3 regions of the Paenibacillus sp. FSL H3-0286 genome follow, and region 3 is predicted to be linked to each of the others. Evidence: predicted binding sites of a transcription regulator. Region 3 holds the regulator's gene; each other region holds the start of a gene.
The links. The regulator LexA, encoded in region 3, represses DNA repair genes until DNA is damaged. The targets are predictions, from matches to a motif close to CGAACATATGTTCG.

Region 1: recA (recombinase RecA) is a predicted target of LexA. The motif match lies at 7,506-7,519, and genes of this name have one in related genera.
Region 2: MHB37_RS24130 (ImmA/IrrE family metallo-endopeptidase) is a predicted target of LexA. The motif match lies at 4,516-4,529, and genes of this name have one in related genera.

What each region holds. Positions count from the first base shown of each region.
Region 1 is NZ_CP150285.1:4,295,113-4,304,976, reverse strand. Features, by position in the region: gene yfmH (EF-P 5-aminopentanol modification-associated protein YfmH) at 1-1,067, shown strand, start outside; gene ymfI (elongation factor P 5-aminopentanone reductase) at 1,068-1,835, shown strand; gene MHB37_RS19295 (DUF3243 domain-containing protein) at 1,973-2,236, shown strand; gene MHB37_RS19290 (DUF3388 domain-containing protein) at 2,414-3,181, shown strand; gene MHB37_RS19285 (RodZ domain-containing protein) at 3,275-4,207, shown strand; gene MHB37_RS19280 (hypothetical protein) at 4,287-4,448, shown strand; gene MHB37_RS19275 (YajQ family cyclic di-GMP-binding protein) at 4,659-5,150, shown strand; gene pgsA (CDP-diacylglycerol--glycerol-3-phosphate 3-phosphatidyltransferase) at 5,306-5,893, shown strand; gene MHB37_RS19265 (competence/damage-inducible protein A) at 6,002-7,288, shown strand; gene recA (recombinase RecA) at 7,589-8,653, shown strand; gene MHB37_RS19255 (regulatory protein RecX) at 8,764-9,489, shown strand; gene rny (ribonuclease Y) at 9,806-9,864, shown strand, end outside.
Region 2 is NZ_CP150285.1:5,373,742-5,383,605, reverse strand. Features, by position in the region: gene MHB37_RS24160 (hypothetical protein) at 1-117, shown strand, start outside; gene MHB37_RS24155 (hypothetical protein) at 941-1,930, opposite strand; gene MHB37_RS24150 (RNA polymerase sigma factor) at 1,927-2,421, opposite strand; partial or broken gene MHB37_RS24145 (phosphomethylpyrimidine synthase ThiC) at 2,752-2,871, opposite strand; gene MHB37_RS24140 (DUF3139 domain-containing protein) at 2,987-3,322, opposite strand; gene MHB37_RS24135 (hypothetical protein) at 3,687-3,848, opposite strand; gene MHB37_RS24130 (ImmA/IrrE family metallo-endopeptidase) at 3,915-4,466, opposite strand; gene MHB37_RS24125 (YjfB family protein) at 4,631-4,807, opposite strand; gene MHB37_RS24120 (hypothetical protein) at 4,957-5,106, shown strand; gene MHB37_RS24115 (DNA-entry nuclease) at 5,188-5,625, opposite strand; gene MHB37_RS24110 (cytidine deaminase) at 5,726-6,142, shown strand; gene MHB37_RS24105 (glycosyl hydrolase) at 6,317-7,792, shown strand; gene MHB37_RS24100 (PH domain-containing protein) at 7,865-8,353, opposite strand; gene MHB37_RS24095 (hypothetical protein) at 8,471-9,031, shown strand; gene MHB37_RS24090 (YolD-like family protein) at 9,246-9,581, shown strand; gene MHB37_RS24085 (hypothetical protein) at 9,578-9,742, opposite strand; gene MHB37_RS24080 (M15 family metallopeptidase) at 9,860-9,864, shown strand, end outside.
Region 3 is NZ_CP150285.1:4,021,164-4,031,027, reverse strand. Features, by position in the region: gene MHB37_RS18190 (SDR family oxidoreductase) at 1-447, shown strand, start outside; gene MHB37_RS18185 (hypothetical protein) at 1,176-1,865, shown strand; gene MHB37_RS18180 (DUF5316 domain-containing protein) at 2,292-2,495, shown strand; gene MHB37_RS18175 (cupin domain-containing protein) at 2,528-3,019, shown strand; gene MHB37_RS18170 (MBL fold metallo-hydrolase) at 3,020-3,802, shown strand; gene MHB37_RS18165 (hypothetical protein) at 3,908-4,486, opposite strand; gene MHB37_RS18160 (hypothetical protein) at 4,709-5,089, opposite strand; gene MHB37_RS18155 (L,D-transpeptidase) at 5,240-5,578, opposite strand; gene lexA (transcriptional repressor LexA) at 5,757-6,383, opposite strand; gene MHB37_RS18145 (LysM peptidoglycan-binding domain-containing protein) at 6,635-7,048, shown strand; gene MHB37_RS18140 (DUF896 domain-containing protein) at 7,158-7,367, shown strand; gene MHB37_RS18135 (hypothetical protein) at 7,417-7,938, shown strand; gene MHB37_RS18130 (HAD family hydrolase) at 7,973-8,758, shown strand; gene MHB37_RS18125 (FixH family protein) at 9,021-9,446, shown strand; gene metH (methionine synthase) at 9,626-9,864, shown strand, end outside.

The DNA of each region.
Region 1 (9,864 bases), 270 kb from region 3:
TGTTTGAAGAGCCAGAAGGCGATATTTTTGCCACTTTTGCCTCAAATGGAGCTTCAGCTAACGCTTTTACAAGTTTTGATCAGACGGTTTATCTTTTCTCGGCAACAGAGAACATAGAGACCAACCTTAGTACACTCGTTGATTTTGTGCAACGACCTTATTTTACGGATGAGAATGTAGAAAAGGAAAAAGGGATCATTGGTCAAGAAATCAATATGTATGCAGATAATCCAGACTGGCGCGTGTACTTTGGCCTTATTGAGGCCATGTATTCGAAACATCCGGTTCGGATTGATATTGCCGGAACAATAGAGTCGATTAGTACGATTACGAAAGAAACACTGTACACTTGTTACAACTCTTTTTATCATCCCAGCAATATGCTGTTGTTCGTAGTGGGTGGTGTGGATCCGGAGAAGGTATTCTCCTTGATTCGCAGCAATCAGCAGGGGAAATCTTATGGTAAACAAGGTGAGATTAAGCGTATTTTTGAAGAGGAGCCGGAACAAGTCGCTACGAAGCGCTTAGAAAGCAAACTCGCTGTTTCGATGCCTAAGATTATGTTTGGATTTAAGGAAAAAGTTGATGGTCTTACAGGCGAAGCTGCGCTTAAGCGTGATCTCGCCACAAAGCTTATGCTTGATTTGCTGGTTGGCAGCAGCACAGCGTTGTACCAAAAGCTCTATGATGAAGAACTGATCTCAGACAGCTTTGGCCATGAATTTAATAGTTCAGAACAATATGCTTTTTCAGCTATGGGTGGAGATACCAAGGACCCGGATTTGCTGCTAAAACGAATTAAAGAAGAAGTGGATCAGATCTTAAAGTCTGGCTTTGCTGAGAAGGACTTCGAGCGGGCACGGAAAAAGAAAATAGGCGGATATTTGCGCATGCTGAACTCCCCTGAAAGTATCGCACATGAATTTACACGTTACCAATTCCGTGGTGGTGACCTGTTTGAAGTTCTGCCTATTTACGAATCGATTACTTTAGCTGAAGTGAATGAGCGTTTACATGCCCATGTAAATTGGGAGCAGCTCGCTGTTTCACTAGTGGTGAGTCCTTAAATGGCGCTTTTGGGAGAGAGCAACAAACCATTAGGAGAAATGACAGTTCTGGTGACAGGGGGCAGCGGGGGAATCGGTGGCGCCATTGCAGAACGGTTTGCCTCTGTAGGCATGAATATTGTTATTCACTACAAGCACTCACATGAAGCTGCTAATGATGTCGCTCGGCGTTGTATGGCCCTTGGAGCAAAGGTAATGACTGTAAATGCGGATATGAAGGATCGCAGTCAGATTGTACGAATGGCGGAGAAGCTTGAAAGTAATGGAATGCAGCCGGATATTCTTGTCAACAATGCCGGTAAATCTCATTATGGGATGCTGGCTGATGTGAGTGAAGAGGAATGGGACGATATTATGGCCATTAACTTGAAAGGTACCTTTATGTGCAGCCAGATTTTTATGCCGTACATGGTATCCCAGCGTTATGGTCGAATCATCAACGTTTCTTCCGTGTGGGGAATATCGGGAGCCTCTTGCGAGGTCGCTTATTCAGCCAGTAAAGGCGGAGTAAATGCTTTTACTAAGGCGTTAGCCAAGGAACTAGCACCTTCTGGCGTAACTGTGAACGCGGTAGCTCCAGGAGCGGTTAATACGAATATGTTGTCTAACCTACAGGAGGATGAGGTCCGGATGCTGGAGGATGAGATTCCGGCGGGACGTTTGGCTACACCGAACGAGATCTCCTCACTGATTTACTTTTTAGCATTGCCTGAATCCGGGTATATTACTGGGCAGATCATTAGCCCTAACGGTGGCTGGATTACTTAATGCTTAACTTGGAGAAAAGCTCCAGCATAAGAATCTATCGTCTGAGACATATTATAAGTGTTGTTTTTTAATCTCTCGTAAGGCGGCTTACAGCCTGTATGCAGGTGTTTGACCGTAAACATGAAGGAGGATTTAAGATGACACAAGACGATAGCGTAATCAAAAATTTTGACACCTGGAAGAAATTCCTAGGTAAACGGGTTGTACAGGCTGAGAAACTTGGGATGAGTCAAGATACAATCTCAAAGCTGGCTTTTGAAATCGGGGAATTCCTTGATGAAAAAGTGGATCCAGCAAACACTCAAAACCGTGCGATCAAAGAGCTATGGGATGTCGGCAACGATGAAGAAAAGCAAACGATTGCTAAACTCATGGTCAAGTTGGCGAAAGACAACGCCTAAGCTTGCGGAAAAGCTCCCCCTGTGGGAGCTTTTCTGCAATTATTACAGGACTGACCTTGCCTTTCATTTTTATTTTATATATCATTAACATGACCCGTGTAAAAGACCGCTTTGCCGGGGCAGCTTTTTTTGCTGTATTGGCAAAGGGTAGGGAAAAGGAATCTATGAGGTGTACAAGTGGAATATAAACAGTGGTATATGGAATACAAGATTCACAAGAACAGACCCGGTCTGCTTGGTGATATCGCTTCAATGTTAGGGATGCTGGAAGTTAACATTCTGACGATTAATGGAGTTGAAGGAAAAACTCGCGGAATGTTGCTGGAGACCAATGATGATGAGAAAATTATGCTGATGGGCGAAATGCTCAAAAAAGTTGATAATATTACAGTTTCAGCTCTGCGGTCTCCAAGGCTCGTGGACAAGCTGGCTGTGCGCCATGGGCGATATATTGAACGGGATTCAGATGATCGGAAGACGTTTCGTTTCACCCGCGATGAGCTAGGTCTATTGGTTGATTTTCTCGGTGAGCTGTTTAAAAAAGATGGGAATCAGGTTATAGGACTTCGTGGTATGCCCCGTGTAGGAAAGACGGAATCCATTATAGCTGGCAGTGTCTGTGCTATGAAACGCTGGACATTTGTCTCCTCCACATTATTGCGGCAGACGGTGCGCAGTCAATTGGCTGAAGATGAGATGAACCCACATAATGTATTTATAATTGATGGTATAGTTAGTACGATCCGCTCTAATGAGAAACATTATAATTTATTGCAAAATGTTATGAGCATGCCAAGCACAAAGGTTATTGAGCATCCAGATATTTTCGTACGCGAATCTGAGTATAGTTATGATGACTTTGATATTATTATTGAGCTGCGGAATAATCCAACGGAAGAAATCTTGTACGAGTCATTTACGACGAGCTACAGTGATGATTTATAGAACACAAACGATGAAGAATACACTTCCGAGCATGTTTTTTTATAAAGCTGGTTAAGGAAGTTTACATTCATAGAACTTACAGGAGGTGATGGTATGTCGGAACTGGGCCGGCAATTGAAAGAGGCACGTCTGCAAAAAGGGATGAGTCTTGACGATGTCCAGGAAGTAACAAAAATTCGCAAAAAGTATTTGGAAGCCATCGAGTCTGGAGACTACAAGGTGCTTCCAGGAAGTTTTTATGTGAGGGCGTTTATCAAAACGTATGCAGAAGCAGTAGGCATGAGTCCTGACGAACTGCTCGAGGAGCATGGGAACGTACCTGCACCACCCGCAGACACGACCATGGAGACGGTGATTCAAAAGCGCAGCCGTAGACCCGAAACCGAACGGAATGCAAAATGGCTGCCAACGGTGCTGATGTGGACATTCCCTATATTGATTATTGTAGTGATTTACATTTATGCTTCTAGTTTAAACAAAGCAGACCCTGATCAAGTTGATCAAACAAATATCACCAATAATGTGCAGGATCCTAATACAGCACAAACATCTCCACCCGCATCAGGAGGCGGTGTAGTAGCGCCTACTTCCTCGGCAGGTGCAGAAGCAACTACTGAGCCAACTACGGAGCCTACGCCAACACCGACACCAACGCCGTCTCCTCAATCTATCACGGTTACACCAGATGGGAAGTCAGGCAAAACAACGAAATTTAAGGTTTCAGCTCCTGCCGGAAGCGAAGTTAAGGTTGAGATTGTTGCATCCGGAGTAAGCTGGCTTGAAGTTTACAAAGGCGAGAACTCCAAAGGTGAAAAACTCTCCTTCGGAAATACAGCAGCAGGAGAAACTATGAGCTTCGTTCTGGGCAGTGAAGGCATGTATATTAAGTCTGGGTATTCCCCAGCAACTGAGATTACCGTAAATGGTCAAGTAATCACGGATGAGAAGACGTCCTCACGTCTCCTGCTTAATCTTGACGACGGTTCTGGAAGTGAAGGTACCCAAAGTGAAGGGACAGGCGAATAACAAATAGGATGTATAGACTTTGGCTTTAGGGAGAACATAAGAATGTTTTCAGTTTTAGCCAAAGTGAGGTGTACATCTTATGACAGTTAGCTGGATTGTAGCTGGCCTTGGGGTTGTTGTCAGTCTCATCGGATACTATTTGACACCAGGTGCTTGGGGATACGGAATTCTCGGATTCGGTATTGCACATATTGTGCTAGGAATTCTGGATATGTTTCGTAATCCGGTCCGAAGCAGATAGAAGCTGTAGAAATGAACGTCTCCAACGGCGTACTTCCGGTGGAGACGTGTTTCTACCCTTTGAACCAAACTCACTCGAAGGAAAAGCTCCACTTAGTGGGGCTGTTTTCTATGTCGGGTGAGCTACATAATGATTTATCCAAAATTAGACTTAATAGTACCATTCTCTTATAATAGTAGCAGACTAATTGTATAAAGGACGTGGAGTTTAATGAGTTCAGAATGTTCATTTGATATTGTATCCAAAATGGATATGCAGGAGTTAACGAATGCTATTCACCAAACAGAGAAAGAGATCGACAACCGCTTTGATTTTAAGAACAGCAAAAGCAGTCTGAAGCTGGAGAAAGACGCACTTATAATCGCCTCTGAAGACGAATATAAGCTCAACGCTGTTATTGATATTTTACAATCAAAGATGGTGAAAAGAGGCATTACCCTAAAAAATCTGGATTTCGGTAAAGTAGAACCGGCCTCCCTGGGATCTGTACGTCAACGTTTAGGGCTTAAGCAAGGCATTGATCAGGAGAATGCGAAAAAGATTAATATTCTGATCCGTGATTCAAAATTAAAGGTGAAGAGCCAGATCCAAGGGGATCAAATTCGTGTGACCGGTAAGAGCCGCGACGATTTGCAGCAGATTATTCAGATCTTGCGTAAAGCTGATTTGCCGCTGGATCTACAATTCATGAACATGAAATAGAATTTTGTGCCCCGCAGTGCTTATTAGCACTAACAACGCGGGGTGCTTTCTGTTTTTTTGACACCTATTTATTGCTATAATATACTTGCTTAAGTAGAAATGGATTAGCCTGATTTAGGCAATTTGTATGAACGATTTAGGGGAGGAAAACTTCAGTGAATTTGCCCAACCGCATCACGCTAGCTCGTATTTGCCTGATCCCGATTATGATGTTTTTTTTACTGGTGGATTTCAGTTTTTATCCAGAACCGATACATTGGGGCTCGTTTCAGCTATCTGTTAATCATTTGGTAGCAGCTGTAATCTTTTTGCTTGCGGCCAGCACGGATGGAATAGACGGCTACATTGCTAGGAAATATAATATGGTCACCAATCTCGGTAAACTCCTTGATCCACTTGCGGACAAACTGCTGGTATCTGCAGTTCTGATTTCACTTGTGGAGCTGGGCAGATGCGATTCATGGATTGCTATTGTAATCATCAGTCGTGAGTTTGCAGTCACCGGACTTCGCCAGATTGCATTGCTAGAGGGAAAAGTGGTTGCCGCCAGCAAATGGGGCAAGATAAAGACGGTTGTACAAATTGTTGCGATCTCACTGCTGTTGTTGAATAATTTCCCATTTCAATTTGTCAGTATTCCTGTAGACGATATTGCTATTTGGGCCGCAGCGCTGATCACTATTTATTCTGGAATTGATTATTTTGTGAAGAATAAGGATCTGCTACAGCTGCATAATGCGTAAGCATGTAAGCTGGATATACAAGGAAAGGTAATAGGTGAAGCACCTATTACCTTTTTTGAAATCCAAAAGCAGTGTACCTACATTATAACGAGGAGGCGAAAGCCAGGTATGAAAGCGGAGATTATTGCAGTAGGGACAGAGCTTTTGCTCGGTCAAATCGTGAATAGTAATGCCCAGTTTTTGTCTATCGAGCTAGCTGCCATCGGGATCGATGTATACTTTCAAACCGTTGTCGGTGATAACAGCAGCCGCCTACAGCAAGCCATCGAGATCGCTCAGAGTCGGGCTGACGTTATTATCTTTACGGGCGGAATTGGCCCCACTGAGGATGATCTGACTAAAGACGCACTGGCTGCATCGCTAGGTAGAACGCTCCATATTGATCGTTTGGCGATGGATCATGTACAACGTTTCTTTGATGATCGTAAGATCGTTATGACCGAAAATAACCGCAAACAGGCACTTATAATTGAAGGAACTACACCGTTGCCGAATGAAATCGGTCTTGCGGTTGGGATTGCTTTTGAGCATGAGAAGAAATATTATATTGTGCTTCCAGGTCCACCTCGTGAGATGAAACCGATGTTCGTTGATAAAGCAGTACCGTGGCTACAGCAGCACGCCTTGACGAACGAAACACCGCTTTATTCAAAAATGCTCAAATTTGCCGGCATCGGAGAATCACTGCTGGAGGACAAGCTCATCGAACTGATTCGCAGTCAGACTGATCCAACGATTGCTCCGTATGCCAAAGAGGGAGAGGTAACTGTTCGTATTTCGACAAAGGCCCCTTCTGAGCATGAAGCTACAAAAAAGCTGGAGATACTGGAACAACAAATCAAGGAGATTTTGCCGGAACATTTGTATGCGAACATTGATGTGCCGCTGGAGCAATTGATTGTGGATTGGATGGCGGATGCCGGCCTGACCTTAAGTGCGGCAGAGAGCTGCACCGGAGGTTTGCTGATGGAGAGCATAACAAATATTCCAGGCAGTGCATCGATGTTTGCCGGCGGAATCGTCTGCTATTCGAATGACCTAAAGAAAAAGCTACTGAATGTGCCAAGTGCTTATTTGGAGGGACCCAATGCTCCTGGAGCCGTAAGTCGAGAAGTTGCCGAGGTGTTGGCTGACCAAGTGAGAATGATTGCAGACAGCGATTTCGGCTTATCTGTTACGGGTGTGGCTGGACCGGGTTATTCTGAGCGCAAGCCTGTTGGACTTGTATTTATCGGCTTGGCTGAACGGGGACGTAAGACAGAGGTCTATGAGCTTAATCTTAAAGGTACACGGGAAAATATCCGGTTGCGTACTGTAAAGGCTCTGCTGTATCGTCTGTGGCGGAGACTTGAGGAACGCAAGGTGGAGACACCTCTTGAGGGTTCAGACTTGTAATGGGAGATTAGCCCAGTTATAATAAACACATACGGAAGAACCGTGGCACTGAGATTTCTTTGCTGCGGTTTTTTGTATATTTGCAGAGATTTTGATCACGATGACTACTCATGATCATAAGTCGTTGATGTCCGGTGAAGTGGGGAATTTAATTAACTTCTATCTCCGGAGGGAGGCTTACAATAAAAGGGATAAATAACGCCCAAGACAAAAAAAACGAATGTATGTTCGAAAAAAAGCTTGGCAAGACCTTAAAAACACGTTATTATATTACTATAAACAGTGAAGGAAGTGGTCTGATTGTCAGATCGTCGTGCAGCGCTTGATATGGCGCTTCGTCAAATAGAAAAACAATTTGGTAAAGGTTCGGTAATGAAACTGGGAGAATCCACGCATATGCAAGTGGAAGTTGTACCTAGCGGATCTTTGGCACTTGATATTGCGTTAGGTATAGGCGGACTTCCAAAGGGACGTATTATTGAAGTATATGGACCGGAATCTTCAGGTAAAACAACAGTTGCTCTTCATGCTATTGCAGAAGTGCAAAGACAAGGCGGACAAGCTGCATTTATCGATGCCGAGCATGCGCTTGATCCGAAATATGCACGTAACTTGGGCGTAAATATCGATGAGTTGCTGCTTTCTCAGCCAGACACGGGTGAACAAGCGCTGGAAATCGCCGAAGCACTCGTTCGTAGTGGAGCCGTTGATATTATTGTCGTTGACTCCGTTGCTGCTTTGGTACCTAAGGCTGAAATTGAAGGCGATATGGGTGATTCCCACGTCGGATTGCAGGCTCGCTTGATGTCTCAAGCACTTCGTAAGCTTTCTGGTGCCATTAGCAAATCCAATACGATCGCTATCTTTATCAACCAGCTTCGTGAGAAGATCGGTGTTATGTTCGGTAACCCTGAGACAACTCCGGGTGGTCGTGCATTGAAATTCTACTCTTCTGTACGTTTAGATGTACGTCGCGTAGAGAGCATCAAGATGGGGAACGATGTGGTTGGTAACCGTACTAAGATCAAGATTGTGAAGAATAAAGTAGCCCCTCCTTTTAAACAGGCTGATGTTGATATTATGTACGGTGAAGGGATTTCCAAAGAGGGAAGTCTTGTAGATATCGGTACTGAAATGGATATCGTGAATAAGAGTGGTGCATGGTATTCCTACGAAGGCGAGCGTCTCGGTCAAGGACGTGAGAATGCTAAACAGTTTTTGAAGGAACATCAGGATATTGCCCTTATTATTGAGAATAAGATCCGTGAAGCAAGTAATTTATCCACTATTGTTGCTGCGCCGAAGAATGAAGATATTATTGCAGAGCAAGAAGAAGAAGAGAAATTGCTTCTCGAAATCGAATAGTATATTAAGCAATAGGACGCCCTGTGATTGATTGTTGCAGGGTGTCTTTTCTTAACAAGTAACGAAAGTAAGACGATAACCGATCTATTGCTACGAGGTGACAAACAACTATGGTAATACAACTGGATTTTGAAGCAGAAGAACAAGATGAGCAGGTGTTATCTGATTTTCCTGAAGGAGAACTCTTAGAGATCACTAAAGTAGAACGTCAAAAGAAATCTGACCACCGTTATATCATACATTTCGGAGCATATAACATGACTGTGCACGAGGACGTCATGATTAAATATCGAATGATTACTGGTAATTCTTTTATGAAGGCTGATTTGGTGGAAATTGTTGTAGCTGATGAGCGTCAACGAGCTTATGTAGAAGGCCTCCGTTATCTAGAACGTAAACCACGCACCGCTATGGAAATGACTCGCCGTTTACGCCAGAAGGAAATAGGAGAGACTATTATTGCGGAAGTGGTGCAGCGGCTGCAGGAGGAAAGACTTCTTGATGACCCTTTATATGCTAAGCAATGGGCAGAGCAACGAATAGCGAACCAGCGGAAAGGGAAGATGTGGATTCGACAAGAGCTACGTGAGAAAGGGATAGACAAAACCCTTATATCGGAAGCTTTGGAGAATATTACTCCTGAACAAGAGCTGGAGAGCGCACTCGAAACTGGGCGCAAGAAATGGAATCTCATCCGTGGAGAAGCTTCAGATAAGCGAAGAAAGACTGGAGCCTTCCTTATGCGCCGTGGATTTTCGGGCGATATGGTTCGCCAAGTGATCAATACTTTACTTGCGGAAGACAATTATGAAGGTGAAGATGAGGATTTTTACTAGAATCACTGATTCTCTTGACATTAATGCGTATATCGACTCTCTTGACAATGTCTTTTTATAAATAATAAAATATAACATGAATCGGCATAAAATTAGAATCCTTTTTCCTTCCCAAAAAGGAGACTGTTTTAAACGGTTCACGTACAACTCATATGAAATGTAATCGCCGGATAAGGCGGGCAGTGTGCATGTGCAGCATGTGCAGTATGGCAATCGGTTGTTTACCGGTTTTTTGTATGGTGATGAACGGATAGTTAAACAACTGCACAATTCCCAGGGATATACCTTGGAGAGGAACCAACGAGGAGGTGAACAGATGCTGGAATCATGGATCTGGGTCATTATCGTTCTCGTTGTAGCTGCAATATTCTTTGG
Region 2 (9,864 bases), 1.4 Mb from region 3:
AGAAACTTTGGAATAGCATTTTGGATTGAACTGTTGGTTGCGCAGCCGATCGCAAGATTTGCGATGAAAACATTACACGCAAGACAGGATCGTAAAACAGAAAGTGTAAATGCGTAACTAGCTAGAGTGTAGTAGACTAATAAGAAATTCAAGGAGCGTCCATGGTGGGCGTTCCTTTTTTGTAGCAATCGGAAGTGGAGAGAGACCCTGTGTTCTTTTGAAATTTGATTCGATAACAATTACGTGAACGATGCTTCTCCTGTCGGACACAGCTGACCCTTAAAGCGGTTTTTTTCCACATTTGCAATTCTAACGGACTCCATAGTCGCTATGGGCATAAAAAGTACCGCATGTGAGCCTCTTTCTAGGCATTAGCGTCCATGGAGTCCGAAACCATGCTCTTAAGGCTGAAAATCAGCAAATAGCGACATCTGGGTCCGATAGCTCGAGGTGGAGGAGGTTAGTTCGTTAATTCGTTAATTCGTTAGCTCGTTAGTGCCGTGCTCTTCATAGATTTAGTTGCAGAAATTACAATGAGAAGCAGCTTTTAAAGGAACAATCAGTAGTCTCACCTCTACAACCAGCATATCTAGTATGCGAGTTCATAAACCATTCAGTAAAGCATAAAACGGCACTGCTCCAAACCATGAAATGGTTTTGAAGCAGCGCCGTTTTTGTTAGCAGTCATCTAAATTGTCCAATGGAGAGCAGGGCGACCGAAACGAGGTTCTCAATTGCTTCCGATCGCAGCCCCAGTCGCAGTTCCGATCGCAGTCCCGATCGCAGTCCCGATCGCAGTTCTGATTGCAGTCCCGATCGAGTCCCGATCGCAGTCCCGATCGCAGTCCCGATCGCAGTCCCGATCGCAGTTCTGATTGCAGTCCCGATCGCAGTCCCGATCGCAGTCCCAACCGCTATCCCTGGGTTTCCACCAGCATTCCTAAAGTTTCATGCTGTTCCACAGCTGCTGGAATGCCCCGGATTCGACCTCGAAGAATACCGGTGCTTGACCGTAGCGTACAAGTCCTTGACCGAACAGCGTCAGCTCTACTCGGGCGTTGTCTTCCAGCTGTAAATAGATGATCTTGCGGTCTTCGCTGTCGTAGATGCCTTGCTCGATCAGCGGCTCTGCTGCCAGCGGTTTAGCCGCTTGGAGGGCTGTCAGGAAGCTATCAAGCGCCTCGCCATTGGCGAGTGGCGCCTGCTGCTGGAGGCCGTTGTTCCAACTGTTGAAGCTTTCCCATTGAGCTGAAGTAACTCGGCCTTCAAGATTCAGCTTGCCGAACAGGTCGGCGCCGCTGTTTATGGTGATGCCGTTCGTGTGCTCATACAGTTCGGCGAATACCTCGCCGTTGATTACCGAATAGGACATAATCAGAAAGCTGGAGTCATAGCCCTTCACGGAATAGAGATCCGTTTCGCCGATGTTCGAGGCTAACTCAATATATTCGTCGTTACCGCTCCATTCGTTGATGCCGCCTGTAGTGCGTCCCAACTTATCACCGCGCAGAGCAGCAGCATCGGCAGCGTCAATGCGAGTCGCTGACTGTGTATAAATATTATTTTTATACACGACCAAGGCGATCATATCTGCCTTCACGCCAGACTCCTTATCTGGCAGTTTCAGCTTGGGAATGACAATGCTGCCGGATGTAGCTGTGCCTGAATTGCCAGCATTGCTTGCTCCCGGAGTTACCTGGGCAACCTGCACTGGGGAGCTCTGACTGTTCAACTGCTGCCATATACTAGGCCCAGCCAGACCGATTCCTGCGGCGAGCACGACACTTGCTGCGATATAAACGGTTTTGCGCGGACGCTTCCGCTCCTGCCGCTGCTCTATTTTATTGAACAATTCTTTTTTCATCTCTTCACCTGGTTTCATCGAATCCACCGCTTTCTTATATGTTGTTCGAAACTGATCTTCCTTCACTGTGGTTCCGCTCCTTCCAGCTCCAGTTTTAACAGTTGCCGTCCCCGCTGAAGTCTCATCTTCACGGCAGACTGACTAATCTGCAGAATCTTGCTGATCTCCTGGATGGGATAGTCCTCGTAATAATAAAGATGGATTACGGTTTTATACTTCATGGGCATCGCCATAACTAACTGCAGCAGAGCCCAATCCTCGGGGCTGTCTGCCGCAATTGGCTCAGCGCTCTCCAGCTTAACCTCACGCTTGCGCCAGCCTCTGCCCAGTAGTGTTTTACAATGGTTGGTGATTACCCGGATCAGCCATGCCTTCTGATGTTCGGCATCTTTGAACTCCGGCGCTTTTTCTATTAGCTTGATGAAGGTATCCTGAGTGGCTTCTTCGGCATCTTGCCGGCTGCCTAGATGGACCAAAGCGATCCGGAAAAGCATATCTGCGTAGATTTCGTAACTCTTCATCACATGATTTCCCGGCCGGGTCATGGATCGCTGCATGATACTGTGCCCCCCTTTACCTATAACACCATTTAGGACGGCATTAGGTCACATTTTGTTCCTGAGAAAATTCCTTTGTGTTTGAGCGTAAAGAATGCCTATTCATAAATTATCTCCACAGGCTTACGGACTCAGAAGTCGTTATTTGCATATTTATAGGCTTTTGAGCAGGTTCGCGGACTCCAGTGACGCTATTCCTTAAAAAGGAGGTCTTATATGGTGTTTTTCATGCCAATAAAGGCTATGGGGTCCGCTACACTTTGAAATGGAGGGTTATACCGCGCATAAGATCAACTGTGTCCGATAGCTGCTAAGAACCACGCCAATGTTATCTGTAGTCAGTGGACCTAATGTATAAAAAGGGGCTTCGTTACAAGTTTCAAGTTGCTTATCCATATCCTCTTTAATCAAGTGCATCGGCGCATGTCCTGGACCCTCTACCATCACCTGTCTACGCAAACGATGTTTACCTATTTAGAGCAGGGAAGATCAAAAAAACGCGTTTGCCCAAGCAGCCATGATGCTGACTGCTGAACAAACGCGTCTTTTTAATAGGGCAACTCCTTCACGGGAGATTTTCCTCGATATGTTTATATGTATAGCTCGGATTATTACCTTTAACAGGAGCCCTGCTGTATTGAAAGATCCTTCCATTTTCTTTTCGATAAAAGTATCTTGCGTAGGGTTCGTCTGCAAAAATCACCGTGGTACTTACGAGGGGAGCTTTGGCAATCTGGGTGTATACTTTATCAAAATCTTCTTTCTTATAATTTCTCGTCTCTACTAGATAATGAATGACTTCTCTGTTCATATGATTTTGGAAGTAGTGGAAGGCTAAGGATGTTATTCCATAGATTAAAAGGATTAGAACGATGAAGATTAGTTTTGTTTTTTTCTTCATTAATTCCCTCCATATAAATAATTTGTATATAGTATAAGATAATATACTGAGACTGGTATGTCATTCATAGATATATGACGCAGGAGGAAGAGAAAATACTGGAGCTGGAGCAGCAAATTAAGATGCTGGAGGACCAGGCAAGTCCGAGGCTGCCGGGGGTGAAAATCTTTTAGTTTTTAATATGGGGTTTTGTAGGTGTATTCGTTATTCTAATTCTTATTGGTGTGATACAGTTTGTATTTGCATAACAGATTATACAAAAAGGCAGCAAATACTGATAGTAATCCAGGCGTAAGCGAAAGAAGAATTGCCGGGACATACTATATTTGCTGCCTTTTAACTTATGAAGAATAATGATTCTCTTTTAGTCCTCTTTGGGTTCTTGTAATAAAATGGAGAAGGTCCCCGTTTCGTGATCCACCTCAATCGTCTCAATGCCCACGAAATCCGGGATTTCGGGGTGTACTGCATCTACATTATAATCCGGATGAGTCAGTAATAATTCAATTACTTTAATGGCTTCCATGTCGTTCCCCCTCACGAGAAATTCCACCATAAATGAATATGCAGAGCACTATTGCAACCAAGCTTATTATCTCCGTGATCCGTTGCGAATATGTGTCAGTCGTTCTTCGTTTCTTCCCATCACGGCCAATAATTGCCCTTGGAACACACGTCTTTGGATCTGATCAATCCGCTGTAAGGCTAGCTCGGCAGGAACTTGAAATTCTGCTGCGAGATAGGAGATGGCATCCTCTCGTTGCTCAGGCAATGTCATGCGGGAGATCATGGAGTAAGGCATCGCCGCATACAAGATAAAACGCTCGGATTCATCCTCCTGTGCCCGCGTGAAATGCTCTGGCATCAAGGTCTGATTATCACTGCCATGGCGAAGGAGGTGACACAGTTCATGAAGAAACTCTAGCCGTTGAAGATTGGCTGGAAGGCGGTTGTCGATAAACAGGCTGTACATCCCTGCAGACGCTTCAATGCTCTTGCTTCTCACATCCAAATAATGAACCCAGATATTAAGCCGCTCTGCAATATACGATATTGAAATTTGTGAAGGCTGATGAAGATTTAATCGCTTGTATAAATCCTCCGTCCATTTCTCAAGCACAGTCATTTGATAATATGATTTCATGTTCTCCAACTTATTCACCTCGTTTAAAATCACTAATAAATCACTAATGGGATCGTATGTTCGCATAAATGCGCAAAAGAAAAGCCCGAAGGGCTATGTAGAGTAAAAAAAATGCTAAGGATACACAGGAACATTCGTTCTCATGTATCCTTAGCATAAAGCAATTACACACTAATATCAAGTGTTTTTCCCAAATTCGGAGCAACGCTTTTGCCCAGCATTTCCACCATGGTTTGGCTCTGGGTTTCAGCCTGATTCTTGGCAATATTCATGACCTGTATCCCAACATTTTGAGCTAAGGATGCTTGGCTCATTGCCATTGATAATGCAGCTATATCCATATTGCACCTCCTTTGTGTATATCCTGTTTATCGACTGTCCACCTTCAATTCATTAGGTGATTGGCATTTGTTTGCCAATTCGCCCAAACGGCTTATCTCCTTTTTACATATCTTGTGCTGTAGTCATTAATCATTAGGAGGAATTGAAAATGGGAATGGAACATGGTTGTGGTTGTAACGTAGGTCCGGTAGTAAGTCCAGCATCAGTAGGTCCGGTGTGTAGTCCTTGGACTTCAACAGGAGCAATTCTGGTACTTTTCATCTTGCTGGTTATCATCACTAAAGCTTGCTTATTCTAAGTTAGCTGATGTGCAGTGTAGCCCCATCTGGCGAATGCCAGGTGGGGCTATTCTGTTGCCTGGGGCTGGTCAGACAGACCGTTATTTAAACATAAATTCTACCCGGGTTCCGTCTGCATAATCCTCCAGCTGATTGCCAACCCAGCTTCCAGCCCCGCGGTTATCGCTTGGCGTTATGTATTCAATGTCGGCACCAACGCCGCCTTCCTTACACATAGCCATTGGCCATTCATCCCGGTCATACCCCTTTTTAGTGGGAATCCCTTTTAAGGACTCTTTACGGTTCTCTTCAGCCTGCTCTCGGTTAATCGTACATGTGGCGGATTCACCTTTCGCAATGGCATCCTGAATATGTTTGGCGGTCTCAGGATAGCGGTCTGATGGGAAGGTTAGCTGAACAACACTCGAATCGGATGGAGACGAGGGGTCTGTAGGCTCTCCGTTTTGTTCAAACCAGTAACTAGCCAAAGCAAGTAATGCAACAATGATGAGACTGGAGATCCATTTTCTTACTTTCAATTCTGCTCCTCCTTTTTTGGCACTTAAAATAGTATATCTTATATCATAATTCAGTGCGATTTAATATAATTAGGTAAAATAAAGGAGGACGGAACTGGATATGGAGTACATAATTACCATTGAGGATCAGACGCTTATTGCGGCTGCCGAAGATATAATTACCAGGCGTTATGAATGGGGACGGCACCATGTGGGTGCAGCGCTTCGTACTAAAACAGGAGAGATTTTTACAGCGGTACATGTGGAAGCCAGCATGGGGAGGATTACAGTCTGTGCAGAGGCGATGGTGATTGGCAAAGCGATATCCGAAGGTTATAAGGAATTTGATACGATTGTTGCGGTAAGGCATTCTGACCCAGACAGCGAGGAAAAAGAGATTAAAGTAGTCTCTCCCTGCGGCATGTGCCGAGAGTTAATTGCGGATTATGGAATAGACTGCAAGATAATTGTATCGGAGGATGACCGATTAGCTAAATATGAAATCACTGAACTATTGCCTTTAAGGTACACGAGATAAGAAAAAAAGTAATGAGGAGCCGCGGAGCTCCTTTTTTTGTTGAGCCGTGAATTTATTCAGCAGTTCCTTATATCGTCCCAACTTATTTTACAACTTCATGTCCATTCGCTGAGTTCATGTCATTATTGTCCCCATACTATAACTTAAAAAGATTTAAAAGGATGGTGAGAATAGATGGAGCAGCGGATTATTCGTCAGATGGTTGATTCAGCATCAAGGTTCGTGGGCGATGTGCAGTGGCAGATGGCTTTTCGCAGATTACAAATGGCTCCGGCGGATTCGGGGCTGTCGTCCTCGGCTCAGCTATTGCTGAATACCCTCTATTACTTGCAGGGAAAGGGTGTGATAAGCGGCCAACATGATTATTTGGAAAGTGCAGACGAGCTCATGGAGAAGCTTAAAAATACGAGTGGGCAATATGCTGCGCTTCATGGCTACGAGCTGGGCGCAATCAATAATCAGTCACAGGCTCTAATTGACAATCAACGGAATTGGGTCGTCAGCAGTGCGATACGCTGGTCTAGGGCCGGCGGGATCGTAACGATGTGTTATCACGCTGCATTACCGGGGACAGCGCCAACTTGGGGGAATGTAAATACGAGCCTAAGCAATGCTGATTTTGATAAATATATAACCCCAGGTACCACCCAGTATAATGCTCTGTTAGCTGATCTGGATAAGATAGCCTTGTCGCTGAAAAAGCTTAATGACGCAGGGGTTCCTGTACTTTGGCGGCCGTATCATGAAATGAATGGTGGATGGTTTTGGTGGGGGCAAAAGAGCAATTACGCTGCATTGTGGAGCCTTATGTTCGATCGTTTTACCAATTATCATAAGCTGCATAATTTATTGTGGGTTTGGAGTCCAAATGCAAAAAATCAGTGGTGTGATGAGCCGGCAGAATACTATCCGGGCAGTGATAAGGTAGATGTGCTGGCGCTCGACATTTATGACGCGGATTTCAAGATTAGTCATTATGATAATTTATGGGATCTGGGTCGTGGCAAGCTGATTGCGATTGGTGAGAATGGAGAGCTTCCGTCTGCTGAACTGTTGTCCAAAACACAGCCCAAATGGTCTTATCAGCTGACCTGGGGGAAACTCCTCTATGAGAAGAATACCGATGCTGTGATAAAAGCTTTTATGAACGATAAAATGGTATTCACACGAGAGGAGTATGCTGCTGAGGCCGCCGCTTTCGCTGCTATCGGGGATAGTGTGCTGGAGAGTGGATTATGTGGCCAATATTACAATAACATGACGCTCAGCGGCACGCCTGCACTGTTGCGTACGGATGCCAATATTAACTTTTCATGGAGACAAGGTTCGCCTGATCCTGCCATTCGTGTAGATGCGTTCTCTGTGCGGTGGAGTGGGAAGCTGACGGCTGCTTTTAGCGAGGTGTATACCATTTATTCCTACTCTGATGATGGGATACGGGTATGGATTGATGGCGGGCTAGTCATTGATAGTTGGGTGAATCAGAGCGGCCAGGAACGAAAAGGGAGTATAAACCTGATTGCAGGTAAGCCGTATGAAATAAAGGTGGAGTATTATGAGAATGCGGGCGACGCCCGGGTTGTTTTGCAGTGGGAGAGTCCGAGCCAGATCAAGGGGGTTATCCCAGCGGGGGCATTTTATCTTCCATAAAAAGAGTACTTCAAGTATGCAAGCGCAAGCAAAAAGCCCCGGTTTTCCGGGGCCTTTTTACGTATGAACGTCTTAAATTTGCTCGCGGTAGCTAATGTTGTTGGCGATCTTCTCGTCACGAACGGCTTTGCGCAGAACATCTTTGACGGTTTGGGCATCATGGATTTTTCGAAAAAGAAGCTGAGGCGCTGAGGCATCATCAGAAAATACAGTTAATGACCCAATGCCAAGCATCCGGTCCATGATAGACTGTTTTACGGATAAATCGCGTACGCGCAGCAATTCGATTTCTTCAACATTTTTACCGATAAGTCCGGTCTTTACCATAATACGCTGACTTGTAATGGTATATGAAGTTGTGTTAAGTCCTACGATTCCTTTGAGTCGATCCGAGATGCCGGCAGGTTTGCCTTTCCAGAGCACGACTTCTTGAATGACATGATTATCTACTGCGGGTCGATGAGCGGTTACTGGAGCAGTGCCGTCAAGGCTGGTTCCACATTCTCCACAAAATTTAGCGCCCTGCTTGTATTCCGCTCCACAGGTGGTGCAATAAGGCATAAATACTCTCCTTTCCTGATCACAATTAAAATAATTATAACATAACAGTCATTTTACATATATTTCATTTGCGCTTTACACAAACCGACATTATCCTGTTAAGTGGAGGGATAAATAATGAAAAAAGCTTTACTAATAGGAATGCTGATGATGACTGTCATCCTTAGCGCCTGCAGCAATAATTCAACTTCATCGGCACCTGCCACGGAGGAAGAAGTGCAGGAGACCGTGCAAAACTTCTACAATGAAATGTCTAAACTTGAAGAGTCAGGAAAAACTTCTTTAGCGGAGTTCAACGAAGCCATTGCTGGTTATTCAGCAGGAGAACTCACGGACAAGCAGTTGGAGAAGAAAATTAAGCAATTCCAGAGTACCGCAACTGATTTATCGAATCAAGCCGAGAAAGTAAAAATTTCCTCCAGCTTGCCTGAAGACATTCGTAAGTTGCTCGAAGAGTCTAAAGTTGCCTTTGAAAGTGCTTATTCTTTAAAAGAAGAGGCCTCTCAAGGCGCTGATTCCGCAAACGTTACGGCTGAGCAATTTAATGAATTGAATCAGAACGCTGATGTAGCGATGTTATTCGGTATTTCCAAGCTTAACGAGGCAAGAGAAGCAACAGGACTTATAGACTCCGAAGGTCAGGCTACCTCAGAGTCTGGGGACGTTGTTCAAGAATAAATCAAATCAGGCGCTGTGCAGTTTATCTGTCAGCGTCTTTTTGCTGCGAATTTTAGCTTGAATAGATATACATTAATATATATCTTTTGAATAAAGAGTGACCCTTAAAAAGGTATCTTTTTCCTGATTATTGATTAATATGCGAAGATGCGGATATAATACAAACATACGTTCGTGTTGAGAGGAATAGATATATAATTAAGGAGGGGTTACCATGGGCAAAAAGCTGGAGAAAAACGGGCTGTGGGAAAGCAGCCGCATGATGCTGCCGGAGCATAAGATACGAATTATAAGAGATGAACGGGAAACGCTGCGCCGCATCAAGCCTATTCTGGATGAGCAGAAGCTGGAGGAGATTGAATGTACACTGGCTTTGTCGTTGCGGAGTCATGTACGAGTGACAGTTGTTCTTTTTGACCCTTTTGAAAATACGATGTTAAGTGGTTTTGTGACTTCCATTCACACCCACTCGCGTGAGTTTAAGCTGCAGTGGGCGGAGGAATGGAAGTGGATCGATGTGGATGATATTGTCGAGGTCTACATCGTTTAATGCTGAGAACCGTTGCCTTCGCTTTTCTCATAAGCGATTAAGGTAACGGTAGGATTACCGGTCAGATGTGCAATGGAAGCTTCAGCATTCCGAATAATTTCCAGTGCTTCTTCCTGTTCACTAAGGGCTGCAACTTTATAGCTATCGCTATGAATATCCATATGTCTCCCACCTTTCGTTAAATATTTTGTCCTTTTTTGTGGAAATCATCCTAAAGGGGACAGGGGTACAGGCAAATAGGGCAGCGGCATCATTGAATATACCAAAGGGGTGATTCTATGCT
Region 3 (9,864 bases):
AACGATGACTTAACCACGATTACCCCAGAGTCTTTGGATGCACACTACGCAATTAATGTTAGGGCGGTAACTATGCTTAGTGTGGAATTCGCTAGACGGTTTACGCAATCGGCAGGTGGTCGAGTTATTAATATGACATCGGGCCAATCACTAGGCCCCATGGCTGGTGAAATCTCGTATGCCGCAACGAAAGGGGCAATAGATGCTTTCACACGAACATTTGCAGCAGAGGTGGGTCCGAAAGGCATCACCGTAAATGCGATAAATCCTGGACCCACAGACACCGGCTGGATGACTCCTGACCTACGACAGCAGTTATCTAAGCAATTTGTAACAGGTAGAGTAGGATTGCCTAAGGATGCAGCTCGTCTGGTTGCATTCTTAGCCACCGATGATGGGGAGTGGATTACCGGCCAAGTTTTACATTCCACGGGTGGATTCAACTAACGGAGAACGATAGCTCAATGAGACACCTAGCTAATACGATGTGAAAATCGCCTCGTCAGTGATAATGCTGACGAGGCATTATAATTTGATGGGTCTTATATCAAATTCAGCCAGTCCTGGTGGCAGTGATTCGAAGTCGACTTCTTCGAGGGCTTCTGGTTAAATAATTATTAGTAACGGTTCATATATGTCAATCAACGCACCTATACGTTCGCTGATACCAATAAAAGTACCAATAGCTACAATACTTCCGCACCTTCCACCAAATCCGCTATCGTGATTGTCACAGATATGCACGGACTGGCACAATCTGAGTTACAGATCATTAAGAATGGCGATTTACAGAACCCCCCCGCGGTTGGCTGTGAGTCGCTATTTAATTTTTTTCTGAAAATGTGTTAATTAAAGTGTTTTGTGGAATTTGTTTTACTTAATTGTTTTATCGTCTACCTTGCTCTTGCTCAGTCCAATTAACCTTATGAAACCGAGAAGAACTAAGATCTCATGGGTCACTTTATGGAATCTGGTGGCATTAATTAAGATAGTAGGTGCCCGAATCGTCTGGGAACAATTTGAATTTCGAGCACAATTCCATAGCTGTAAATAAGAACGAGTCGATTGTTTGAAATTTTTCAATCCGTAGCAATAAAATTGAGAAAAGGTTTGAAGAATAAGAGGACACGTCACTCATGTGGGTAATAACTATTATAGTAATAAGGAGGTGCGTAATGAAAAAAATATTATTAACTACAGTTATTAGTATTCTTCTGTCTTCCTCAATACTCGGTGCATGTAGTAACAATAAAACAACAGACGAGGCAAAACCTACAGCGTCAAGTGCAGCGACAATGCCAGTTGTTGAAGCTACAAGCACTCCTGAACCTTCTGCTACTCCTTCTATGGAGGCGCAGGAGTCCGCCAGTCCGGAGGCCACTGATCCTCTAACATCCGATCGGCCAAAGACCAAAGCATTTGGTGAACAGGAGGGAGGGGTCTCAGGGCAAGAAGGTACACTTGGGAAAGGTGATGGATATTCCCTGTATGTTTTTCAGGGTTTCACACTAGACTCACAGTCTGGTCGTTTATCATTAACTGAGGATCCAACCTATTATGCCGAAATTAAACACTTACCTGCCGATTACGATCTCACAGCTTTGAAGCAGCAGGGACAAACCGAGCTTTCTGCAATTGGCAAAGCCAACGACCATAGCGGGGAACTAATTGAACATCCTCTAGGTTTTGCTGAACTATATCTGCAGGCAACCGGTGATAAAGGGATAGAAGATTATATGGTCTGGAAGAATCAGGCGGGGGAAGCTTTTCTTTTTCGGATACACAATCCTAAGGGGGATTCGTCGAATAAGTTTGCACCTTGGGTGATGGTTTCACTGGCAACACTTGAACTTGAAAGGAATTAAGTGTGATCAGAGCCGAAGGAGTTGTGCGGAGTAGAAGGGGTGTGCCATAACCATAATCAAAAAAATGGTTGTTGGCACACTTCTTCTTCTTTTTGGTACCTTACTTCATTCGAACGCCAATTTTCGTTTGCTGAGGTTGCAAATTTCGCGTATGAGCCTGCTATAGGATCCAGCAGACCTTATACGAAGCTTTACCCCACATTTGGGATACTAAAGGACTCCATAGTCGCTATTAGCATTAAAAACACTCAATATGAGCCTCATCCTTAGGAATAACGTCACTGGAGTCCGAAACCATGCTTCAAAGGCTCAAAATTAGCAAATAGCGTCATCTGGGTCCGAAAGTCATGGCACGTAGTAGAGGGATTTAATGTTAAAATATCTTATATATAGATTACTAATTCTTTCCTGGGAAGGAGTAAGTTCATGCAAATTTTTATTTACATAGGATTGGGCTTCTTTATAATTTCAGGTATATGTGTTGGAGCCTTCACGACAGGTACACAACAAAGAGGTAACTTTTATTCGGAATCTAAGCAAGACCGTAAAGCTAAAAACAAAGTAGCGAATTGGTCCGCTTTAGGTGGTCTTATTTCATTAGCTGTAGCTGGGATTCTTTATTTGTTGTAAATGAACGCACAACATAAGGAGGAGTGTTGCAGATGGTGAAGATTTTTAATGAAAATACGGTCTCTTTTACACAAAAACAGTCCCCGATCCCAGAGTTTGCTTGGCATACGAGTGAAAGGTTAGCTGAAATGGTGGGCTCCAAGCATTTAGTTTTTGATATCAGATCTTTAGATCCTGATAAATATTCTTTTCCTTATCATTTTCATAGAAATGCTGAAGAAATATTTGTGATTTTAGCGGGAAAAGCGATGTTAAGAACACCCGAGGGTTTTACGGAGGTTACTGAAGGGGATGTAATATTTTTTGAAATGGGACCGGAAGGGGCGCACCAGCTTTATAATCATTCCGATGCACCATGCAGGTATCTGGATCTCCGAACGAATCAGGGAATAGATATTTGCGAATATCCAGACTCAGGCAAAATCAACATTTTGCCCTATCAAGAAATCTATCAAGCGGATGAACAGGCGGATTATTGTAAGGGAGAAGAGCATGTAAGGGAAAAATGGAATGGGGGAGCGTAATTGATTAAAGATCGTTGGTTTACAGTAACGGAAATTGATCCGACCACCTATGCAATCAGTGAATATGGACATTGGGAAAAGGTGCATTGTTTTTTACTCTTGGGGCAAAAACAAGCCGCGTTAATTGATACGGGATTAGGTATTGATAATATAAAAAGAATAACGGATCAGTTAACGGATTTACCTATCGCTGTCATAACTACGCATGTGCATGCAGATCATATTGGCAGTCATGGGCAATTCGAGACAATCTATGTACATAAAGAGGATGCGGATTGGCTGATTAACGGAATAAAAGGCTTGTCCCTTGCCCAGATTCGTAAAGATATGAGCCGGGACATCAGCCTTCCTGTTCCTGAAACCTTTGATCCTAACACCTACATACCTTTTCAAGGGAAACCAACAGCTCTTTTACAAGAAGGGGATGTGCTCGACATAGGCGGGCGCAAAATAGAAATTTACCACACACCAGGTCATTCGCCAGGTCATATCAGCCTTTTTGATCATGCCAACGGATATCTGTTTACAGGTGATTTATTGTATGACGTTACGCCAATCTATGCCTTTTACCCTTCGACTAGTCCGGTTGATTTAGTGGCATCCTTAGAAAAGATTACGGAAATTCCAGGAGTTACCCAAGTATTCGGTTCTCATAATACACTGGGTTTAGATCCATCTATTTTACAAGAGGTCGAAAAGGCAGTTCGTGAGTTACGTGAGCAAAAGGTAGTGGAACATGGTACGGGCATTCACCAGTTTGATGGGTTTAGTGTGCAATTTTAGATTTTTCTATGTCGAAAACAAATGGGGGTATGGCGATATGGTGTCTACATCAAAGGCTTTTGCGAAAAATAATTCACACATCTTATTGCGCAAAAAACAACTTAATTATTCAGATACGATTGACCTGAACAGTGCATGCAATTGTTGTACTTGGGAGTAAGCTTCCTTGTACTGGTTGTCGGATTGTTGAATAGGCAATAAACCCGGCAAGAAGGAGATACAATACACAGGCGTTTCTTTGCTGTTCATATATATTTTAAGCGTAAGCTCTTCTATCACATTAGCTTCTTCATCGGTGTCCTTAAGGACATTAATATCTGCACTTGTTGCAGTAGTTTTGCTGTTTTGATGTCTTTTGGATACTTTTGAAAGGGTAAGTGCGTTAACCACAATCTCGGATCCCATTACATTATCAAATGAGTATAGCTTTGCTACTGCTTTTTTGTTACTCTTCGGATTTTTGGTGCCAATTGCTAATTTTTTATTAGGCTCGTTAAGTGCGATCAAGTGAGATTGATTGGGGGGAATGAATGTTTTGGTGAAGCTGATGTTAAAAGATGAGGTCGCATTAACTAGCTTAGAAATTTCAGATGAAGCAGATAGCGTTTTCAATTTTATAATGGCGGCACTTAGAATTAAAACAACTCCTAAAATAGCAAATAAGTACATCAGGATAATCAGCATATAATCACACCTCCTAGTTATCTCATTAGACTCAAATTGTTGCTTATTGAAAGATATGCCTGAATGATCTCCACTAGTATCTTTTAAAAGGGAAATTCGTGGAATTATAGGATCGGCTTCACGATTAACCCAAAAAAAGCACCCAGAGAAACCTTCCGATTCTGCAAATGATGCAAAATTGGGGGTTGCTGCAAGAGTGCTTTTTAAGGTGATTATGTAAACCTATAGAAAATTGAAGGCAGTGATATGATCGGTATAAACAATCAGCTGTTTGTATTCGATCGGAGTCCCATAACTAGCATAAGGTCTTACAGTAACGTCATTGAGGACAACAAAGTTATAGCTGAAATTTTTATCAGGGTGTTCTGCTCCCAAATAAGATATGTATTCGTCTACAATTACATCATCCATCAAAGATTTTAAATCAAATACATCCTCTTTGTTGGAGACGGTTGGAGAGACGATTCCCTGAATGCTGCCAAAAGAGGTGAGCAAATTCACTTTTTTTCCACTAGCTTGTTCATCATTTAAAAGTAAACCGGACAGCTTACCCAGTGCATCGACTTTAAAATCGACGAGGGTTCTAATTTTTGAATTATTCAAACTAAACACATCCTTTTCAATTTGCAATCCTGTTAACAATATTCGACATATAATCACCAAACTCCTAGTATGCTAATGAAAAAATACTTACTTATGTAATGCCCCCCATTTTTTAATGTGATTTGGGGGTTGCCGAGCCTCCATTCGAATTTAATTTCTTATCGTTACTCGTGTGCCTATAGGGACAATAGCAGCGAGTGCTAACACATCCTCGTTGTACATCCGGATGCAGCCGTGGGACACCTCTTTCCCAATGGAGGAAGGGTCATTGTTTCCATGAATTCCGTAGTGTGGTTTAGACAGTCCCATCCAAAAAACACCGAAGGGACCCCCTGGGTCGGGTTGTTTGTTAATAATAGTGAATTCACCCACTGGGGATTGGGTTAACATCTTACCGATGCCGACAGGGAAACCTCTAATCACAATATCATTGTCCAGAAGATATAACATTCGTTGGGTCAGATCTACAATAATTCGGTAGTTGGGCATTATACGCAACACTCCTTTCTAATTAGGATATGAGCAGAACGCCTAAAGGGTTATTCATAGAAAATGGCCATTTTAGCCATTGGGAACAAATGTTCGTAAGTGGTTGGAAAAGCAAAAAAACGTAGAAAAAAGGCTGTTCCGCATATGCGGAACAGCCTTTTATGTTAGAAGTGCATACTTAGTGGATATCTCGAAACAATCCGATGACTCTTCCGAGAATAGTTACGCGATTAAGGCGAAGCGGCTCATAAGCTGGATTCTCCGGCTGAAGCCGTATATGATCACGTTCCTTGTAAAAGGTCTTAACGGTTGCTTCATCTTCTTCGGTCATGGCTACAACGATATCTCCGTTGTCCGCTGTTTGTTGTTGGCGAACAATCACATAGTCACCATTCATAATGCCTGCGTCCACCATACTATCACCCATGACAGACAGCATAAATACTTTGTTGTCACCTACATAGTGAGTAGGAAGTGGGAAGTAGTCTTCGATATTCTCTGTAGCAGTGATAGGTACCCCGGCGGTAACTTTACCTACAACAGGAATCCGTGAGATGGTCTGCGCGAATTGGTGAACATTCTCTGAATCCTCTTGGCCTAGTAATTCTATTGCACGTGGCTTCGTTGGATCTCGACGAATAAGTCCCTTCTTCTCAAGCCGGTCCAAATGACCGTGAACTGTGGAGCTGGAAGCAAGGCCAACAGCTTCTCCAATTTCCCGGACGGAAGGTGGATAACCCTTGCTGCGGACTTCGCTTCGTATAAATTCCAGGATCGCCAGCTGGCGACTTGAAATCTTTGACATTGGAATCAACCCCATATAGTAATGTTTGGGAAAATTATAACATAGAACTACCGTTCGCACAAACATAAGTTCTAACTATTATAAATATTAATCTGCTAGAGTTAAAAAATGGTAGACAAATGATAATAAAATGAACCGCTTGAGTCTCTCGAAAAAAAGAGAACAATTGTTCTGAAATAGTATTGAACAAAACACATGTTCGTGTTATTATAAATTCGAAAGTAAGAACAAGTGTTTGGAGGATGATGATTATGCTAAAATACAGTACATACCGCAGCATCTACGACAAGGCCCCTGTGGTTGAATCTATAGGACATAATGACGTTGCCCGTAATTCCGCTAAGGTGAAAGAGATAACGGAACGTTTGCTTGGAGGGATGATTTCGTTGTTCCGTCAAGATTTCTTTATTAAGTTAATATTGATTTTCGTGCTAGTATTATCTGGCCTAACAGTAGTGGGAAATGTGTTTGCAGGATCGACGACTATAATGAAGGAAGAGAAGCGGATTGTGGTTGAACGTGGAGATACACTATGGAGTATTGCTCTTAAGAATAAACCAGCTGATATGAAGACAGTTGTTTATATAGAAGGAATTAAACGTTCAAGTGGGATTAAGAGTAGTCAAATTAACGCTGGAGACATACTTACTTTACCTATTTATTAATTTTCTGAGAACATAATAGAATGACCAGTAGAGCTTGCAGGGAGTAGACCTTGACAAGCTCTTTTTCTCATGGCAGAGTTAGAATTAATTTATAGGGGGAGGGAAAGTATTGAATATTGATGAGTTGGTCGCGCGAATTAACGAATTGGCACGCAAACAGAAGAGCGTAGGCCTTAATCAAGAGGAAGTGGCGGAACGCGCCAAGCTTCGTGAAATTTACCTGGGGAATATCCGCAATAACTTCCGAGCACAATTAAATACTATTGAAGTAGTAGATAACGATGAGCATGAACAAGGTAACAAGGGGCTTAAACATTAGCTCGCTGTTCCTTTTCATAGATATTTCAGGATGACTAGGGGGAACGCACATGGCCCGTTCTTGGGAAAGAATGGTTCAACGCAACACACAGCAAATCAACAAGCAAAGAAAGAAACAAGGCAAGGATACGATTTATGCCTCTAAATCTCCTACCCAGAATGCCGAAGTCTTTAAAGGTCGCAACATTGCATTTCCGTTAGTGTTAGTGATACTTGGCACTATGTTTTGGGTAGTTGGTTCTATTGATCAGGCCAAAGGTAATGGCATGCTGGCTAATTGGCTGGGAGTAGTACTGTACTATTTGCTGGCAGCGCTATTGTTCTTCCGTCGTCCGTACTTGAAGGTGGAAAAAGCAAGACTGTCCACTATTAAATTCAATCGCGAACGCGGACTTCCAGCTGCAGATATTGAGAAAATCACCCTTTCGCGTGGAGCTGTAGTCATTAAGCACAAAGGGAAACGTACGAAATGGATTTTCACAAAACTTATGAATCGCTATGATACTAATGCGATGAGTACACGATTAGAAGCATTTGCTAAAGCTCACAACATTGAAGTAGTTCACGAATAGAACTAGACCAGTTAAAGGGAGAGGGAGACCTGTAATGCCAATTTCTGCTGTACTATTTGACCTTGATGATACATTGCTGTGGGATGATCGGAGCGTCGAAGAAGCATTTCGTTTTGCTTGTGAAGCCGCCGGGGATACGATCGATCCACAAGAACTAGAAGTTGCAGTTCGTAAGGAAGCAAGTAGCTTGTATGAATCTTATGAGACGTTCCCATTTACAAAGATGATCGGAATTAATCCATATGAAGCACTCTGGGCTAACTTTACGGCAGGTGAACAGCCAGAATTCCGTCAATTGGAGCAGCTTGCACCGGTATATCGTAAAGAGTCTTGGCGTCGCGGACTTGCAGCGTTAGGGGTGGAAGACGAAGCACTAGCTGAGACCTTGGCAACTAAATTCGCAGCAGAGCGCAGAAAACGTCCATACATCTATGAAGAAACAATGCATGTACTGGAGCAGTTACGGGGTCAAGTGAAGCTTCTGCTACTTACGAACGGCTGTCCTGCACTGCAACAAGAGAAACTAGATGGTGTGCCCGAGTTAATTCCTTTCTTTGATCATATTGTGATTTCCGGAAGCTTTGGTAAAGGCAAACCGGATAAGGAAATTTTCCTGCATGCTTTAGAGCTTCTTGATGTAACGCCTGAGCAAGCGGTTATGGTCGGCGATAAGCTGACAACGGATATCCGTGGGGGGCTGGCAGCAGGGTTGACCACGGTCTGGATTAATAGAAAAGGTAGAGCACCTAGTCTTGATATTCATCCGGATCATGAAATCAATCACCTTGAGGAACTTCTTCCACTAGTTCAATCCTTGTAAGATATACAGAGCTATTAGCTCCAACATAAAGACTTTATAAAAGCAGCGAGTTTCTGAGATCCTAAGAAACTCGCTGCTTTTCTGTACATACATACTAACATAAGGAATTCATTAGATTTTTAAGTAAATGATTTAAGTCACAAGACTAATGCGGAATTGACGCAAAATACTGAAAAACCAATAATAATGTGTATAATAGATGGAGATGTATAACATGAATTGGTAGATTTTTATTATTCGATAATGATTGGGAGGGCTCCAAATGATGAGATCGAAGAAATTAGTCGCTGTATTATTAGGTGCAACACTTCTAGTACTAGGTGGATGTTCTTCAAATGGAACCAAGCATTCAGAAATACATAACATGAATATGAACATGTCTATGGAACCTATCAAAGTCGAACTACAATGGAGTCCTGAAGAAGTTGTTGTAAATCAAAAGGTAACCTTTGAAGCTGTGGTGACCCAAGATAACGAGGCAGTAGATGATGCAAAAGAGGTTCTGTTCGAAATTGTGAATAAAAATGATGAGGGACAGAAAATAGAGCTTAAGGGAAAGCTAATTGGTAAAGGAGTCTATCAAGCAGAAGGGACCCTTGAAAAGGAAGGACAATATAATGTCACTTCACATGTGACAGCCCGGACACAGCACTCTATGCCTAGCAAAGAGCTGTCTGTGAAACCATGATTCAAAGGTTCGCAACGCTTACTGAGCAATAACAGATAAAGCAGAGTGGAAAGGAAGGCTTTTCGAAATTCCTTTATTCTGCTAAACTTACTCTAATGTTTTACTGGGGGGACTATTAGTTGGCTAAATATACACTTGAGGAAAGCTTACAACAAAGGATTTTGATCCTTGATGGCGCAATGGGCACGATGATCCAACAGGTGCCTCTTACTGGAGAAGATTTTGGAGGCGATGAGCTGGACGGCTGTAATGAAATGCTGGTATTAACACGTCCAGAAGTCATTCAGACGATTCATGAGCAGTACCTCGAAGCAGGGGCTGATCTCATTGAGACTAACACATTTGGTGCAACCTCTGTTGTGCTAGCTGAATATGATATTCCTCAGCGGGCACGTGAGATCAATCTAGCGGCAGCAGA